Actinocatenispora thailandica: one gene and its partner. Each later gene encodes a partner of the first gene's protein in a complex. Links are inferred from orthologs where the notes say so. Each region holds a gene or a part of one and is shown in the gene's direction. Other genes may lie near its edges.

The links.
Region 2: the proteins of Athai_RS17035 (region 1) and Athai_RS20120 are in contact, whole or in part, in a solved structure (PDB 8BNU), measured with the Escherichia coli proteins. The link is inferred for Actinocatenispora thailandica from one-to-one orthologs.

The regions. Positions count from the first base shown.
Region 1 is NZ_AP023355.1:3,818,293-3,827,061, forward strand. What follows is about bases 3,164-6,081. They hold Athai_RS17035 (3-hydroxyacyl-CoA dehydrogenase NAD-binding domain-containing protein), read left to right. Parts: upstream 3,164-3,536; coding sequence 3,537-5,627; downstream 5,628-6,081. Other genes in these bases: Athai_RS17030 (thiolase family protein), read left to right, coding at 3,164-3,531; Athai_RS17040 (hypothetical protein), read right to left, coding at 5,564-6,081. In the rest of the region: Athai_RS17020 (trypsin-like peptidase domain-containing protein), read right to left, coding at 1-357; more of Athai_RS17030, read left to right, coding at 2,338-3,163; more of Athai_RS17040, read right to left, coding at 6,082-6,406; Athai_RS17045 (Hsp70 family protein), read right to left, coding at 6,520-7,983; Athai_RS17050 (PadR family transcriptional regulator), read right to left, coding at 8,086-8,628; Athai_RS17055 (M1 family metallopeptidase), read right to left, coding at 8,752-8,769. UniProt on the Escherichia coli protein: Catalyzes the formation of a hydroxyacyl-CoA by addition of water on enoyl-CoA. Also exhibits 3-hydroxyacyl-CoA epimerase and 3-hydroxyacyl-CoA dehydrogenase activities.
Region 2 is NZ_AP023355.1:4,514,898-4,523,636, forward strand. The notes cover bases 3,031-5,918. They hold Athai_RS20120 (acetyl-CoA C-acetyltransferase), read left to right. Parts: upstream 3,031-3,767; coding sequence 3,768-5,069; downstream 5,070-5,918. Other genes in these bases: Athai_RS20115 (3-oxoacyl-ACP reductase), read right to left, coding at 3,031-3,717; Athai_RS20125 (AMP-dependent synthetase/ligase), read left to right, coding at 5,081-5,918. In the rest of the region: Athai_RS20095 (acyl-CoA dehydrogenase family protein), read right to left, coding at 1-24; Athai_RS20100 (SCP2 sterol-binding domain-containing protein), read right to left, coding at 32-478; Athai_RS20105 (TetR/AcrR family transcriptional regulator), read left to right, coding at 614-1,222; Athai_RS20110 (MaoC/PaaZ C-terminal domain-containing protein), read right to left, coding at 1,336-2,154; more of Athai_RS20115, read right to left, coding at 2,233-3,030; more of Athai_RS20125, read left to right, coding at 5,919-7,000; Athai_RS20130 (MCE family protein), read left to right, coding at 7,016-8,419; Athai_RS20135 (TetR/AcrR family transcriptional regulator), read right to left, coding at 8,619-8,739.

The DNA.
Region 1 (8,769 bases):
GGCGTCCTGGGCCGGCGCAGCCGAATACGGGCCGGCGTCCTGGGTCGGCGCACCGGAGTTCGGCTGCGAGTCCGCGGCGGGCACGCCCGGGTACGGCCCGGCGTGCTGGGCGGGTGCACCGGGGTACGGCGTGCCGCCGGCGACCGGCGTCGAGGGGAGCGGTGCGGTGTCCGGGCTCGTCGCCGCGGACGGGATCGACGGGTCGGGCGCTCCCGGGTCCGGACCGGCCGGCGAGGTCGACGCCACCGACGCCGGCCGAGCCGGCGGGCCGGCTGCGGCCGAGGTGGGGGCTGGTGCTTCCGGCTGGCCGCCCTGAGCGGGCTCGGGCCGGCCGTCCGGCGGGTACGGGTCGGTCATCTGATTGCGGTCCTCCACGGTGCGCTGCCCCGGGCGCCTGGCGATCGGGGTGGGGTGGTGCCGACTGAGGCCGGCACCGGCTCGTGCGGCACACGTCCGAGCCGCGGACACACCCGCTGGCACACCGTAGCCGCTGCCCGCCAGTACCGGGAAGAGCCGGTCGGGCGGGCGGAGACTACCCGACGCCGGCCGGGACCGGTACCCGTGGGCGCGTGCCGGCGAAGCGGGCGGAAACGGGTCCGGCCGAAACGGGGGCGGGTCGGAAGAAAACACCCGCCACGGCCGGGGCGGCCGGCAATCGGCGGCGGTTTGCCCGTACGGTGGGCGGGTGGTCGACGCATCAACGCCGGTACCGCAGGACGCCACCACCCACGCGCCTGCGGACAGCACGCAGGACACAGCGGTCGGTGACGCCCCGGCTCCGGTGCTGTTGCGTGAACCTCGCGAGGGCATCCCCGAACCGGTCGCCGACGCGGCCGCGGTGCCGGGCCTCGCCGCCCGGTTCGGCGCCGGCACCGGCCCGGTCGCGTTGGACGCCGAGCGCGCCTCCGGCTACCGGTACAGCCAGCGCGCCTACCTGGTGCAGCTGCGCCGGTCCGGCGCCGGCACCGCGCTGGTCGACCCGATCCCGATCACCGACGCGGGCGCCGACCTGTCCGCGCTGTCGGCCGCGCTGGCCGACACCGAGTGGGTACTGCACGCCGCCAGTCAGGACCTGGCCTGCCTGGCGGAGTTGAACCTGCGGCCGCACCGGCTGTTCGACACCGAACTCGCGGCCCGGCTCGCCGGCTTCGAACGGGTCGGGTTGGCGGCGATCACCGAGCGGCTGCTCGGTTTCGCGCTGGAGAAGCAGCACTCGGCGGCCGACTGGTCCACCCGGCCGCTGCCGGAGAGCTGGCTCGCCTACGCCGCGCTGGACGTCGAGCTGCTGGTCGAGTTGCGCGACGCGCTGGACGCCGAGCTGCGCCGTCAGGGCAAGTCGCAGTGGGCCACCGAGGAGTTCGCCGCGCTGGTACACGGGCTGCCGTCGCGGCCGCGGCCCGAGCCGTGGCGGCGCACGTCCGGCATCCACCGGGTCCGCGGCGCCCGTGGCCTGGCCCGGGTGCGGGCGCTGTGGACGGCCCGGGACGAGGTGGCCCGTCGCCGCGACACGGCCCGGGCCGGGTGTTGCCGGACGCCGCCATCGTCGCGGCCGCCCAGGCCGACCCCGGCGACGAGCGGGAGCTGACCGCGGTGCCCGGTTTCGCCGGCCGCGGTGCGCGGCGCCTCGGCGGTACCTGGCTTGAGGCGTTGCTGCAGGCCAAGGCGCTGTCGGCGGCTGAGCTGCCGGCGGTGAGCGTGCCGCCGGACGGGCCGCCGCCGACGCACCGGTGGGCCGAGCGGGACCCAGCGGCAGCGGCCCGGCTGGTCCGCGCCCGCGCTGCCGTCGGCGCCATCGCCGCGGACCACACGGTGCCGCCGGAGAACCTGCTGACCCCGGACACGCTGCGGCGACTGGCCTGGTCTCCCCCGCAGCCGGTGGACCAGGCGAGCGTGCGCGTGTTCCTGGCCGAGCACGGCGCACGGTCCTGGCAGATCGGGCTGACCCTGGACGCGCTCACCGGGGCCCTCACCGACGAGTGACGCCCGGCGCTGCCGCAGGTCCGCGTGCCGGCCGGGACAGCGCCGCGGAGCCAGCGCCGCCGGGGCAGCGCCGCGGAGCCAGCGCCGCCGGGGCAGCGCCGCCGGGGCAGCGCGGCGGGGACAGCGCCGCGGGGACAGCGCCGCCGGGACGCGTCGCTGGCCGGGCACCCCGCCGGCCCGGTGCGCCGGCACCGGCCGCTCCCGATCACACCTCGCGCCGGGCGGCGCCGTCGCGGACACCTGCACCGGCGCCACGGGTACCACTGTGACCGGATGCACAGTTGGGGTGTCGTGCAAATCGCTCGTTACTGGCGAGTAGCATCGGCAGGAGAAGCCCGTACCTGCAAGGAGGCTCGCGTGCCCCGTAGCGTCCGCGACGTCGTCTTCGTCGACGGCGTGCGCACCCCGTTCGGCAAGGCGGGCGGCATGTACGCGGAGACCCGCGCCGATGACCTGGTCATCCGGTGCATCCGCGAACTGATCCGCCGCCACCCGGAACTGCCGCCCGAGCGCATCGACGAGGTCGCCATCGCGGCGACCACCCAGATCGGAGACCAGGGCCTGACCATCGGCCGCACCGCCGCGTTGCTGGCCGGCCTGCCCAAGACCGTCCCCGGGTACGCGATCGACCGGATGTGCGCGGGCGCGATGACCGCGGTGACCACGGTCGCCTCCGGCATCGCGTTCGGCGCGTACGACGTGGCGCTGGCCGGCGGGGTCGAGCACATGGGCCGGCACCCGATGGGCGAGGGGGTCGACCCGAACCCGCGGATCATCGCCGAGAAGCTGGTCGACCCGTCCGCGCTGATCATGGGCGCCACCGCGGAGAACCTGCACGACCGGATGCCCGGCGTCACCAAGCAGCGCTCCGACGCGTTCGCGCTGGCCAGCCAGCAGAAGGTGGCCAAGGCGTACGCGGCGGGCAAGCTGCAGCCCGATCTGGTCACGATGGCGACCCGCTCGGTCGAGGAGGGCTGGGGTGTCGCGACGATCGACGAGGCGCCGCGCGACACCAGCCTGGAGAAGCTCGCCGGGCTCAAGACCCCGTTCCGGCCGCACGGCCGGGTCACCGCGGGCAACGCGGCCGGCCTCAACGACGGCGCGACCTGCTCGATCATCGCGGCCGAGGAGGTCGCCACCGAGCTGGGCCTGCCGGCCGCCATGCGGCTGGTCGGCTACGGCTTCGCCGGCGTCGAGCCGGAGGTGATGGGCGTCGGGCCGATCCCGTCGACCGAGAAGGCGCTGCGGCTGACCGGGCTGTCCATCGACGACATCGGCCTGTTCGAGCTGAACGAGGCGTTCGCGGTGCAGGTGCTCGCGTTCCTGGACCACTTCGGCATCGCCGACGACGACCCGCGGGTCAACCAGTGGGGCGGCGCGATCGCGATGGGCCATCCGCTCGCGTCCTCCGGCGTCCGGCTGATGACCCAGCTCGCGCGCCAGTTCGCCGAGCACCCCGAGGTGCGGTACGGCCTGACCGCGATGTGCATCGGGATCGGCATGGGCGGCTCGGTCATCTGGGAGAACCCGGCATGGGAGGGCAACAAGTGAGCGACATTCCGGTGTTCGACAACGAGGTCGTGACCTCGGCACACGTGCGCTACGTCCCGGTGCCGGCGCTGTCCGGCGAGGCCGCGCTGATCACCCTGGACAACGGGTTCGACCACAAGAAGCCGACCTCGCTCGGCCCGGCCGGCCTGGCGAACCTGAACGCCGCGATGGACGAGATCGAGGCGCACTCCCCTGCGGTGCGGCTGATCGCGGTGACCGGCAAGCCGTTCATCTTCTGCGTCGGCGCCGACGTGACCGGCATGCACCTGCTGCGCGACCGCGAGCAGGCGAAGCTGATCACCAACTACGGGCACCGGGTGTTCGCCCGGTTCCGCGACTCGCAGATCCCGACCTTCGCGTTCGTCAACGGTGCCACCATGGGCGGCGGGCTGGAGCTCGCGCTGCACTGCGACTACCGCACCCTGTCGGCTTCGGTACCGGCGATCGCCTTCCCGGAGTGCTTCCTCGGCATCGTGCCGGCCTGGGGCGGCACCCAGCTGCTGCCGAACCTGATCGGCGCCGACAACGCGGTCAAGGTGATCATCGAGAACCCGCTCAACCAGAACAAGATGCTGCGCGCCAAGCAGGCGTACCAGCTGGGCATCGCGGACGTGCTGCTGGAGCCGGCCGACTTCCTCGAGCGCTCGCTCGCCTGGGCCACCTCGGTGGTCGCCGGTGAGACGAAGGTGCAGCGGCCGGAGGTCGAGCGCGGCGAGGCGTGGGCGGCGGCGCTGGCCAAGGGCCGGGCGATCGCGGATGCGCGGCTGCACGGCGGCGCGCCCGCGCCGTACCGGGCGCTTTCGCTGATGGCGAAGGCGGAGACGGCGCCGTTCGCCGAGGGCACCGCCGCCGAGGACGAGACCAACGCCGACCTGCTGATGAGCGAGGAGTTCCGCGCCGGGCTGTACTCGTTCGATCTGGTGCAGCGCCGCGCGAAGCGGCCGGCCGGCGCGCCGGACAAGTCGCTCGCCCGCCCGGTGACCAAGGTCGGCGTGCTCGGCGCCGGACTGATGGCGAGCCAGCTCGCGCTGCTGTTCGCCCGCCGGCTGGAGGTGCCGGTGGTGCTCACCGACCTCGACCAGTCCCGGGTCGACAAGGGCGTGGCGTACGTGCACACCGAGGTCGACAAGCTGCTCGGCAAGGGCCGGATCAGCGCCGACAAGGCCAACCGGCTGAAGGCGTCGGTGACCGGCTCGATCGACAAGTCGGTGTTCGCCGACGCGGACTTCCTGATCGAGGCCGTGTTCGAGGACATGGCGGTGAAGAAGGCGCTGTTCGCCGAGATCGAGCCGATCGTGCCGGCCGAGGCGATCCTCGCCACGAACACCTCGTCGCTGTCGATCACCGAGATGGCGGCCGATCTGCAGCACCCGGAACGGGTGGTCGGCTTCCACTTCTTCAACCCGGTCGCGGTGCTGCCGCTGCTGGAGATCGTCCGCGGCGAGGCGACCGACGATGCGACGCTCGCGACCGCGTTCGCGGTCAGCAAGCAGCTGAAGAAGAACTCGGTGCTGTGCACCGACTCGCCGGCGTTCGTGGTGAACCGGCTGCTCACCCGGTTCCTCGGCGAGGTGTTCTCCACCGTCGACGAGGGCACCCCGGTCGAGGTGGCCGACCAGGCGCTGGAGCCGCTCGGGCTGCCGATGAGCCCGTTCGTGCTGCTGCAGTTCGTCGGGATGCCGGTGGCGCACCACGTGTCCGAGACGCTGCACGCGGCGTACCCGGACCGGTTCAAGGTGTCGGACAACCTGGCCCGGCTGATCGAGGCCGGCAAGCCCGGCGTGTACGTGTGGGACGAGAAGGGCCGGCAGTCGGTCGACCCCGATCTCGCCGGCCTGCTCAAGGTCGGTGACACCGTGCTGACCGCCGAGCAGGTACGCGACCGGGCCCTGTCCGCGCTCGCCCAGGAGGCGCGGCTGATGCTGGACGAGGGTGTCGTCGCGGAGGCGGCCGACCTCGACCTGTGCATGATCCTCGGTGCCGGCTGGCCGTTCCACCTCGGCGGCATCACGCCGTACCTGGACCGCACCGGCTACAGCGAGAAGGTCACCGGCCAGCGGTTCCTGCCCAAGGGCGTGGCCAGCCTGCCCGCCTGAGACCCGCAGCAGCCGCGGCCCCGGTCGGTACGCCGACCGGGGCCGCGCCGCGTTCCCACCCGCCGACGGGAGGTGCGCTCCTTCGCTCGCGGCGGTTGCCCATTCCGATCCCGCCGACGCGGCGTTGCCCGTCCGCGTCCGCGAACGCCGTTGCGCACCAGGCGCTTCGGTTGCTCACCCGGCGGTGCGACCGGCCATTCCGCGATGCAGCAGCGCGAGCGCGCCGACGCTCGCCGCCCCGCACGCCAGCGCGAGCAGTGCCGGCTGCCACAGGTCGTGCGGGACCAACCCGAGCGCGCCGAAGGCGAGCACGTTACCCAGCGTGGCACCGGTCCCCCACCGAAGAGCACCAACGCGACGACACCGACGCCCACCTGCACCCGGTTGGCCGGCGGACCGCAGCGCCGGCGCCAGTCACGCACCAGCAAGGCGGCCGCGACCACCATCAGCGCCACCGGGACCACGAGACCGAACCAGCGCAGCCAGTACAGACCGCTGCTGTACTGGGAGACCATGCACATGATCGTCGAGGTGAGGGTCGGCAGGACCAGCCACCAGGCGGCGGACCACCACATCGCCCGCACACCATGCGACCGCGTTTCGGCCAGTACCGGCGCCCGGCGGGCCAGCCGAGCGAAGACGACGCTGAGCACCAGCGCCGGCAGGCAGAACGTCAGCGCCGCCACTACCAGGTCTTCGCCGTAGCCGTACCCGGTGTACAGCCACCAGAACTCGTGACCCATCGCGAGGGCCGTCGTGGTACCGAACAACGACAGCATCCCGACGCTGGTGGCCGCAACGGCACGACGGCGGTGGCCGTCGCCGTCGGCGGGCCGGGCCGGCCACGGCTGCGCCAGCAGCCATCCCGCGGTCGTCACCAGGGCGAGCGTGGTCACGAAGCCGACGAGTATGCCCGGGAGCGCGGCGAGGTGGATGGCCAGTGCCCAGCCGGCGAGACTCGCCAGGAGTGCGCCGGCGAACAGCGCGATCGACGGTGCCATGGAGGGGTGAACACCGGCGTTGGCAGGCTCGCGCACCCTTTCTTGGACGTGTGGGTTGCCAGCAGCCAGCAATCCGACGACGGCCGGGCCGGCGTCGTCGACCGATGGCCCGGCGGCGGGGGCAGAGCGCTCACCGGAGTCGCCGCCGACCCGGCGGTTCCAGCTGCCCCGCTCGGCACCAGCTGCCTGTTCGTCGCCGGGCCGGCGGCAACGGTACCGGAGTCGGCGGGTGGGCCGGATGTCACGCGGGCGGCGGTCGGGTCGGAGCTCGCCCGGGCGGCGGCGGTGCGGAGGGCGCCTTCGGCGACGACGGTCTCGGGCTGGTCGAGGGCGTCGGGCGCCACCCGGGTGGCGCGGTGCACGGTGGTGGCGGCGAGCGGTACCCGGGACGAGCCGCCGACCAGGAAGATACCGGCCAGCTCGGCGGTCCCGATGCCGACCCGCTCGATCAACTGGGCGGTCAGCTCGGCGGCCCGGGCGAGCTTCGGGCCGGCGGCGGCCTCGAACTCCTCCCGGCTGATCTGCACGTCACGGTCGAGCAGCGGCACGAACAGGCCGGCGGCGCTGCGCCGGGACAGCATCTCCTTGGCCGCCCGGGCGTCGTCCCACAGGGTTCGGAACGCGCGCCGGTCGGCGGCGGTCTCGGGTGCGGTCAGCCGCCGCCAGGCGTCCGGATCGGCGTCCGCGACGGCGGCACCGACCTGCCGCACCACCACCTCGTCCAGGTCCAGCCCGCCGAACGAGCCGAGCCCGTCCACGTCGACCACCTCGTAACCGTCCGCGGTACGGCGTACCGCGGAGACGTCGAACGTGCCCGCACCCAGGTCGTACACCACGAGCTGCTGACCGGGGCCGAGCCGGTGCCCGAGTACCGAGGTGAAGTACGCCGCGGCGGCCACCGGCTCGGGCACCAGCCGGGGCGCGGGCAGCCCGGCCAGGGAGGCCGCGTCGTGCAGCACCCCGCGGCGCGGTGCCGCCCAGGCCGCCGGGTAGGTGAGGACCACGCTGTCGGGCGCCGCGCCGACCGAGCGCCTCGCCTCGGCGGCCACCAGCCGCAGCGTCGCCGCGACCGCCTCGGCCACCGGCACCTCGACGCCGCCGAGCAGCAGCGCGTCGTCGCCGGCGCGGCTCTTCGGGTATGGCTCGTAGCTGGCCGGGTCGAGCCGGGCGCTGTGCACCGCGTCGCGGCCGGCGAGCAGCGCACCGTCGGCGTCCCGGTGCACCGCGGAGGGCAGCAGCGGGGAGCCGTCGAACAGCACCGGGCGTACCCTGCCGTCCGGCCAGCGCAGCACCGCGACCGTGTTGGAGGTCCCGTAGTCGATGCCCAGCGCGACGCCGGCCGGTGGATCTTGCATGGCCCGGAGTGTAGGCCGGTGGGGAAAGCCGCCGTGCCCACCGGCCGCCCGATCGTCCTGTGTGGACGGATGGCGGGGCCGATCGGCGCCCCCGTCGCCCGATCAGCCCCGCAGCTTGGTGACCAGCCAGCGCAGCCAGTCCAGGACGTTGCGCTCCGAGCCGATGCCGTTGAGCACCGTGGCGTAGTCCACGAACCGGGTGCTGCGCGGATCCGTCGGGGTGCCGTCCGCCTCGAACTCGGCCTGGACCGCGAGGTAGTGCGCGAGCGACGCCTCCCGGCGTTCGATCTCGGCGGTGAGCATGTCGCGCATCGTGTCCGGGTCGGCGAGCCAGCCGTTGTACACCCGCAGCAGCAGCTCGTCGTGCGGCTGCGGGGTCGGTAGCGGGCTCGCCGCCCACTCGGCGAGGGCGGCCCGGCCGGCCGCGGTGGCCGAGTAGAGCTTCTTGTCGTGCGGACCGGGGCCCGGCTCGGTGCGGTACTCGGCCCAGCCGGCTTCGACCAGCTTGCGCAGCGTGCCGTGGATCTGCGCGTGGCCGGCGTTCCAGAAGAAGCCGATCGGCTCCCGCATCAGCTGTGCCACCCGGTAGCCGCTGAGCGGGCGGCGGGCGAGCAGACCGAGGATCGCGAATCCCAGCGTGTTCACCCGCCACATCCTGCCTGCTTGCTCGACCGGCCGTGCCAGCTACCGCTCCCGGCCGGCGATTCGGGCTGCCGGCCGGGTCAGCGCCTGGTGCTGTCGGCCCGGCCGGCGAATCATGCGGTCGGCTCAGCCGACCGGGTCGGT
Region 2 (8,739 bases), 700 kb from region 1 along the record:
CTCGGTCAGCTCCATCGAGAACATCGGGGCATCAGGCCTTCGGGATGTCGAAGTAGCTCGTGAGGCCGGCGCCGAGGGCGAGGTCGCCGGCCAGCTTCAGCTTGCGGGTCATGAACAGCGCCGGGCCGGACGCGTTGCCGGACACCAGTTTCAGGAACGAGACCGGGTCGGTGCTGATGGACAGCCGTGGCTTGGCGTCGGTGGGCGCCCCGACGGTGCAGGTGCCGTTGTCGATGACCTGCTCGTACTCGTCGTCCGGGTCGCCGGTGATGGTCCACCGGATCACCGCGGACAGGGTGCCGGCCCGCTCGGCGCGCAGCCGGCTGGACATCCGGCCGAACACCTCGTCCAGCACCGCGCGCCGGTGCGGCCCGCTCATCGCGGCCTCCAGCTCGCCCTTGGACGCCTGCTTGACCATCCGGGCGAACTCGTCCGGTGTCATGCCCGCGAAGTCCACCGTGGACAGATCCAGCACCATCGATCTCTCCCCACTTACTCACAAGTAACCCTACTTCGGAGTAAGGTTAGTGGTCGGACCGCTAAGGTGGCAAGGGTGAGCGGGGAGGCGACCACCAGGCGCAAGCGGCTGCCGCGCGCGGTGCGCGAGCAGCAGATGATGGACGCGGCGGTGGTCGTGTTCGCCCGGCAGGGATTCCACGCCGCGTCGATGGACGAGGTCGCCGAGCGCGCCGGCATCTCCAAACCGATGCTCTACCTCTACCTGGGCAGCAAGGAAGAGCTGTTCCTCGCCTGCATCCGGCGCGAGGCCGACCGGGTGCGCACCGCGATCGTCTCCGCGCTCGACGACGAGCACGGCGCCGACCTGCCACCCGACCGCGCCCTCTGGTACAGGCTGAGTGCCTTCTTCGCCGTCGTCGCGCAGCACCGGGACGCCTGGCGGGTGCTGCACCAGCAGGCACCGGCGCACGGCGAACCGTTCGCCGGCGAGGTCGCCGCGCTGCGGTCGGCCATCGTCGAGTTCGTCACGGTACTGATCGAGCGGGCCGTCGCCGAGCGCCATCCGCGCGGCCGGCGGCGGCCCACCGCCGACGATCTCGGTGCGTTGGCACACAGCCTGATCGGCGCCTGCGAGGCGCTCGCCGACTGGTCGGTGACCCGGCCCGACGAGAACCCCGACGTCACCAGCGCCCGGCTGATGAACTTCGCCTGGCTCGGCCTGGACAACCTGCTCCGCGGCACCCACTGGCCCCGCCCCCGCTGACCCGCACGACGGTACGCCGCCCGCGGCGCGCCGGTCACGGGCCGGCATGGTGGCACTCGCCGCGACGGTACGCCGGCCGCGGTGCGGCGCGGTGACGGTCACCGCCCCGTGCCTCAGCGCGGCGCGGTGACCTGCCCCGACAGCAGCAACCGGTCGGCCGGATCGGTCAGGGTGAACGTGATCGCGTCGGCGCCGATCCGGGCGCCGAAGCCGACCCGGCCGGGCAGCCGTACCGGACGGCGGAACCACACGGTGGCCTCGCCGCGCTCGGGCAGCCGTCCCCCCAGCGCCGCCAGGCAGCGCGCCGCGGACCACATGCCGTGCGCGATCGCGGTACGAAAGCCGAACGGCCGGGCGGTCACCGCGGACAGGTGAATCGGGTTGCGGTCACCGGACACCGCCGCGTACCGCCGGCCCAGTCCGGCCGGCAGCCGCCACCAGGCCTCCGCCGGCAGCGGCTCGCCGTCGGGTGCGGCCGGAGCGTCCACCGTGGACCGGAGCCGGACGGATCGGCTCAGGTAGGTGGAGCGGCCGAGCCAGACCTCGTCGCCGCCGGCGCGTACCCGGGTGAGTACGTCGATGGTGGCGCCGCGGTGGTGCGCCGCGAGGTTCGCCGCGGACACCTCGACGTCGAGGACCTCGTCGACCTCGACCGGGCGGTACCAGGTGAACACCTGTCGGGTGTGCACCAGCCCGGGCAGCCGGAACGGGAAGTCGCGGCCGGCCATCAGCGCCAGCGCGGGCGCGAAACCGAGCAGGTGCGGGTAGGCCGGCGGCACCGGCCCGGTCAGGGTGCAGCCGCAGACCCGGGCGTAGCGCAACAGGTGCGCCGGGTCGATCCGGACGTCGTCCCGGCGCACCACCGTGGCCGGCGCGGTCGTGGCGGCCGGCCGGGGCAGCAGCCCGCGCAGGTACGAGGCGGCGAGTCCCATCGCGCGTTCCCTTCTCCAGCAGGCGACGGGTCCCGTCGCTGGCGCCTTCGGCGGCTGGTGACCTGCTGCGGCTGGCGGTCAGGCACCGAGCAGGCTCTGCCCGCAGACCCGGATGGTCTGGCCGGTGATGCCGCCCGAGTCCGGCGCGGCGAGCCAGCTCACCGCCTCCGCGACGTCGACCGGCAGGCCACCCTGGGCGAGGCTGTTGGCGCGCCGCCCGACCTCCCGTACCGCCAGCGGCATGCCCGCGGTCATCCGGGTCTCGATGAAACCCGGCGCGACCGCGTTGATGGTGCCGCCGCGCCGCGCGAGCACCGCCGCGTACGCCTCGACCAGGCCGATCACGCCCGCCTTGCTGGTGGCGTAGTTGGTCTGGCCGGCCGCGCCGGCGATGCCGTTGAGCGAGGACAGGCAGACGATCCGGGCGCCGGGGCGCAGCGCCGCCGGGTCCTCCAGCAGCGCGGCGGTGAGCCGCTGCGGCGCGAGCAGGTTGACCGACAGCACGGTGTCCCACTCCGAAGCGGTCATCTTCGCCAGCGTCCGGTCCCGCAGCACGCCGGCGTTGTGCACCACGATGTCGACCCCGTCGTACCGCTGGGTCAGGTACGCGACGAGTTCGCGCGGCGCGGTCGGCGCGGTGATGTCCAGGTGCAGCGAGCTGCCGCCGACCCGGTTCGCGACCGCCGCCAGTGCCTCGCCCTGCGCCGGTACGTCCAGGCAGACCACGGTGGCGCCGTCGGCGGCGAGCGTCTCCGCGATCGCCGCGCCGATCCCCTGCGCCGCACCGGTGACCAGCGCCGTCCGGCCGGCCAGCGGCCGTTCGGCATCGACGGTGCCGCCGGCGGGTGCCGGGCCGACGTCGACGACCTGACCGGACACGTACGCCGAGCGCGGTGACAGCAGGAACCGCAGCGTGCTGCCCATCGAGGACTCCGCACCGGCGGCGACGCGCAGCAGCGAGACGGTGGCGCCGCGGCCGACCTCCTTGCCCAGCGACCGCACGAATCCGGTCAACGCGCGGCGGGCCAGGTGCGACGCGACGTCGGGGGCCTCGGCGGGCGGGCGGCCGAGTATCAGTATCCGACCGCCGGTGCGCAGCGACCGCACCCGCGGCCCGAGGAACTCCCGAAGGCCACCCAGCGCGGTGGCGTCGGTGATCGCGGACGCGTCGTACACCAGCGCCGCGGGGTGTTCGGCGGAGGCCACGAACTCGACGCCGGTGCCGGCGAGCGCGACACGCACGGCGTCCGCCAGCTCCCCGGCACCGCTGGCCGCGGGACGATCGGTGCCGTCGCCGGCCGCGGAACCGGCACCGGCTTCGGTTGCGGCGCTACCGGCCGCGGAACCGGGTTCGGTTGCGGCGCTACCGGCCGCACCGGAATCGGGACCGCCACCGGCGGTGGCGACGGGGCTCTCGCCGCCGCCGAGCACGATCGGCCCCGGCACCTCGGCCGGCCGCTGCGGGTCGCGGCGGGGCAGCACCGCGGGGCGCGGCAGGCCGAGGCGCCGGGCGATCGCCCGGCCGGGACCGGCGGAGGTGAAGCGCTGATATCGGTCGACCATGCCGACATCCTTACTTGCGAGTAAGTCTACCCGCAAGTATGGTCTGCGCCGTGAGGGTCGGCGTGCTCGGCGGCAACCGCATCCCGTTCGCCAAGGCGAACGGGCACTATGCCACCGCAACCAACCAGGACATGCTCACCGCCGCGCTGGACGGGCTGGTGGCCCGGTTCGGGCTGGCCGGTGAGCGGCTCGACGAGGTGGTCGGCGGCGCGGTGCTCAAGCACAGCCGCGACTTCAACCTCACCCGGGAGGCGGTGCTCGGCTCCCGCCTCGACCCGACGACCCCGGCGTACGACCTGCAACGGGCCTGCACGACCAGCCTGGAGGCGGCCGTCGCGGTGGCCAACAAGATCGAGCTGGGCCAGGCGGAGGCCGGCGTCGCCTGCGGCACCGACACCACCTCGAACGTGCCGATCGAGCTCAACGACGACCTGCGCGAGGTGCTGCTCGCCGCCAACCGGGCCCGCGGGGTGCTCGGCAAGGCACGCGCGCTGACCGGGCTGCGGCCGGGGCAGATCGTGCCGGCGATCCCGCGCAACGCCGAGCCGCGTACCGGCCTGTCGATGGGCGAGCACGCCGCGCGCACCGCCCGGCACTGGCAGATCGGCCGCACCGAGCAGGACGAGCTCGCCGCAGCGAGCCACCGCAACCTGGCCGCGGCGTACCGGGCGGGGCTGTTCGACCATGAAGTGACGCCCTACCTGGGGCTGCGGCAGGACGAGATCCTGCGTCCGGACGCGAGCGTCGAGACGCTGGCCGGCCTGCGGACCGTGTTCGGGTCGGACACGATGACCGCCGGCAACTCCACCCCGCTGTCCGACGGCGCCGCCGCGGTGCTGCTCGGCTCCGACGAGTGGGCGAAGCGGCACCGGATCCCGGTGCTCGCCCATCTGGTCGACGCGGCCAGCGGCGCGGTCGACTTCGTGCACGGCGACGACGGGCTGCTCACCACCCCGGTGTACCTGGTGCCGAAGCTGTTGGCGCGCAACGGGCTCACCCTCGACGACATCGACCTGTTCGAGCTGCACGAGGCGTTCGCCTCGCAGGTACTCGCCACCCTGGCGGCGTGGCGCGACCCGGAGTTCGGCCGGCAACGCCTGGGGTTGCCCGGCGCGTTCGGCGAGCTGGACCGCGATCGGCTCAACGTGGCCGGATCGTCGCTCGCGACCGGGCACCCGTTCGCCGCGACCGGGGCCCGGATCGTCGCCACCACGGCCCGACTGCTGCACGAGCGGGGCGCGAGACGCGGCCTGATCTCGATCTGCGCGGCCGGCGGGCAGGGCGTGGTCGCCCTGCTGGAACGGCCGGCGCCGGCCCGCAAGCGCCCGGCCCGGCGGACGGCGGCGCGTTAAGAGGTGGCGTGATGGTGGCGGAGTACGGTATCCCGGCGCTGGTCGATCCGCCGAGCGCGGGCGGTCTCGCCGACAGCGTGTACGCCACCGCCGCCCGCGCACCGCAGCTGGTGCTGTTTCGCCGCCGCACCGGCTCGGGCTGGGCCGACGTGACCGCGGCGCGGTTCGGCACCGAGGTACGGGCTGTCGCGGCCGGCCTGGTCGCGATCGGCGTCCGGCCCGGCGACCGGGTGGCGCTGATGTCGCGCAACCGGTACGAGTGGGCGGTGCTCGACTACGCGATCGCCTCGGTGGCGGCGGTCAGCGTGCCGATCTATCCGACCTCGTCGGCTGCACAGGTGGCCTGGATCCTGCGCGACTCGGGCGCGGTCTGCTGCGTCACCGAGACCGCCGGACACACCGCGACGGTGACCGCCGCCGGGCGTACGACCAGCGCCGATGCGGGCGAGTCGACTGCTGTCACCGGTGGCCGGAGCGATGCGGCCGTCGGCGGTGGATTGCCGGCGCTGGCCCACCGGTTCGAGCTGGACTCGGGCGGGCTCGACGAGTTGCGCCGGCGCGGCACCGCGGTCGACGGGTCCACGGTGGACGCCCGGCGGGCGTCGGTGGGGCCGGGCGACGCGGCGACGATCATCTACACCTCCGGTACCACCGGACGGCCGAAGGGCTGCGTGCTCACCCACGCGAACCTGATGGCGGAAGCGGACAACGCCACCGAACTGCTGTACCCGGTGTTTCGCGCGGTGTCCCGCCGCCCGGCGAGCACCGTGCTGTTCCTGCCGCTGGCACACGTGTTCGGCCGGGTGATCCAGGTCGGTTGCGTGCGGGCCGAGGTGTGCGTCGGCCACTCCCCCAGCGTCAAACCGGCCGAGCTGCTGCCCGACCTCGCCTCGTTCCGGCCCACCTTCCTGCTGGCCGTGCCGTACGTGTTCGAGAAGGTGTTCCACACCGCTCGGGCCACCGCGGAGGACCTCGGCCGGGCCGCGTCGTTCGACCGCGCGGCGCGGATCGCCACCGCGTACGGCGCGGCGCTGGAGCGGCGGGTCAACGGCACCGGGCGCGGGCCGGGGCTGCGGTTGCGGGCCGCGCACGCGCTCTACGACCTGCTGGTGTACCGCCGGGTCCGGGCGGCGCTGGGCGGCCGGGTCCGGTATGCCATCAGCGGCGGCGCGATGCTCGGCCGCCGCCTCGCGCTGTTCTTCGCCGGTGCCGGCATCGTGGTGTACGAGGGGTACGGGCTGACCGAGACGACCGCCGCCGCGACCGTCAACCCGCCGCTGGCGCCCCGGTTCGGCAGCGTCGGCCGGCCGCTGCCCGGTACCACCGTGCGGGTCGACGAGCACGGCGAGGTGCTGGTGCGCGGGCCGCAGGTGTTCGCCCGGTACTGGGGCGGCGACGAACCGGTGACCGCGGACGGCTTCCTCGCCACCGGCGACCTCGGCGAGCTGGACGACGACGGGTACCTGACGATCACCGGGCGGGCCAAGGAGATCCTGGTGACCACCGGCGGCAAGAACGTGGCTCCCGGCCCGCTGGAGGACGCGGTACGGGCCGACCCGCTGGTCAGCCAGTGCCTGGTGGTCGGCGACAACCGGCCGTACGTGGCGGCGCTGGTCACCCTGGACCCCGAGGCGGCGCAACGGTTCGCCGAGCGTGGCGGCGATGTCGAGGCGGCGGTGCAGCGCGCGATCGACCGGGCCAACGACACGGTGTCGCGGGCCGAGTCGATCCGCCGGTTCCGGCTGCTCGACGAGGACTTCACCGAGCAGAACGGGCTGCTCACCCCGTCGCTGAAGATGCGCCGAGACCGCATCGTCGCGGCGTACGCGCGGCAGCTCGACGACCTGTACGCAGCACGGACCGCCCCGGTTCCCGCGCAGCCCGGGGCGGTCGGATCGGACGCATCGAGGGACGACCGAATGCACACCTAGGGGTGGTGGTCCAGGGTGGACCCGAGGCAACCGGAAGGCGATCTGGTCGGCGAGACGCGGGTGACCGTGTGGCCGGCGGCGAAACCGTGGGGCTCGGGCGGCCGGGCGTTCCTCGGGCTGTGCTTCGTCCTGCTGGTGGTGGCGCTGCTGGCGGTCTCCGTCGGCGCGTACCGGAAGGTGTTCACGCCCGCCGTCATGGTCACCGTACTGACCGATCACACCGGCCTGCAGCTGGACCGCAACGCCGACGTGAAGCTGCGCGGCGTGGTCGTCGGACAGGTCCGCGAGATCGGCGCGGACGGCCGCACCGCCCGGCTGACCGTCGCGCTCGACCCCGGCTCGGTACCGCGGATCCCGTCCAACGTGTCCGCCTCGATGCTGCCCAAGACGCTGTTCGGGGAGAAGTACGTGTCGCTCGCCGCGCCGGCACATCCCTCCGGTACCCCGATCGCGGCCGGCGCGGTGGTGCACCAGGACCGGTCGGCCTCGGCGGTGGAGCTGGAACGCGTGTTGAACGCCGCGCTGCCGCTGCTCCAGGCGGTACCGCCGGAGAAGGTGTCGGCGACGCTGACCGCGCTGGCCACGGCGCTGCGGGGCCGCGGCGCGCAACTCGGCGACACCCTGGTCACGCTCGACCGGTACCTGACGGTGCTGAACGCCAACCTGCCCACGATCCGCGCGGACGTGCGCAAGCTCGCCGACGTGCTCGACACGTACACCGGGGCGCTGCCGGATCTGATGGCGGTACTGGCCAACCTGACGGTGACCGCGTCGACGGTCTCCGAGCAGCGTGCCGCGCTGTCCGAGTTCTGGTCCGAGACGACCGGACTGGCCGACACCGCGACGCCGTTCCTGCAGCGGCACGAGGGCCGGCTGATCCAGCTCGGCCACCTCAGCCGGCCGCTGCTGTGGGTGCTCGCCGAGTACGCACCCGAGTACCCGTGCCTGACCGCCGCCGCGGTGAAGCTGCAGCCCAACATCGAAGGTGCCTTCGACACCGGCCGGCTGCACATCACCCTGGAGATCACCCGCGACTCGGGCAAGTACCTGCCGGGCGACGAGCCGGTCAACCTGGCCGACCTCGGCCCGAAGTGCTGGGGTCTGCCGGACCATCCACCGGTGCCGGCGCCGGAGGCGCCCATCGACGACGGGTACGACCGGAGCGCCGACCACGGCGGTGTGGTGAGCGGGCTGCCGCAGGTGCCGATCGTGCGCGGCAAGGACGTGCCGCCGGACTCGTTCGGCCAGGGCGGCGGCACCGGCAGCGTCGAGATGGGCTACGCGGGTACCGCCGAGGAACGTGCCGTGGTCGATCCGCTCGTCGCCGCCGCCACCGGCCGCAACGTCACCGACCTCGGCGACATCACCGACCTGCTGTGGGGGCCGCTGCTGCGCGGCGCCCGCGTCGACGCCCGCTGACCCACGATGCGTATATGTGCGCAGAGCCGGCTCTGCGCACATATACGCACCAGCCGTGGTGCACTGGTGTGCGCAGAGCAAAGGACCGCACAACACCACCTCTGCTCGGTCAGCCTCCGCCCGGTCAGCCTCCGCCCGGTCAGCCTCCGCCCGGTCAGCCTCCGCCCGGTCAGCCTCCGCCCGGTCAGCCTCCGCTCGGTCAGCCCAGCACGGCCCGGTAGAACGACGACTCCAGGAACGCGGTCAGCCGCTCCCGCGACACCGGGCCGCCGGGGATCCAGGAGATGATGGCCTCCTCGGTGAAGGCCAACCAGGAACGG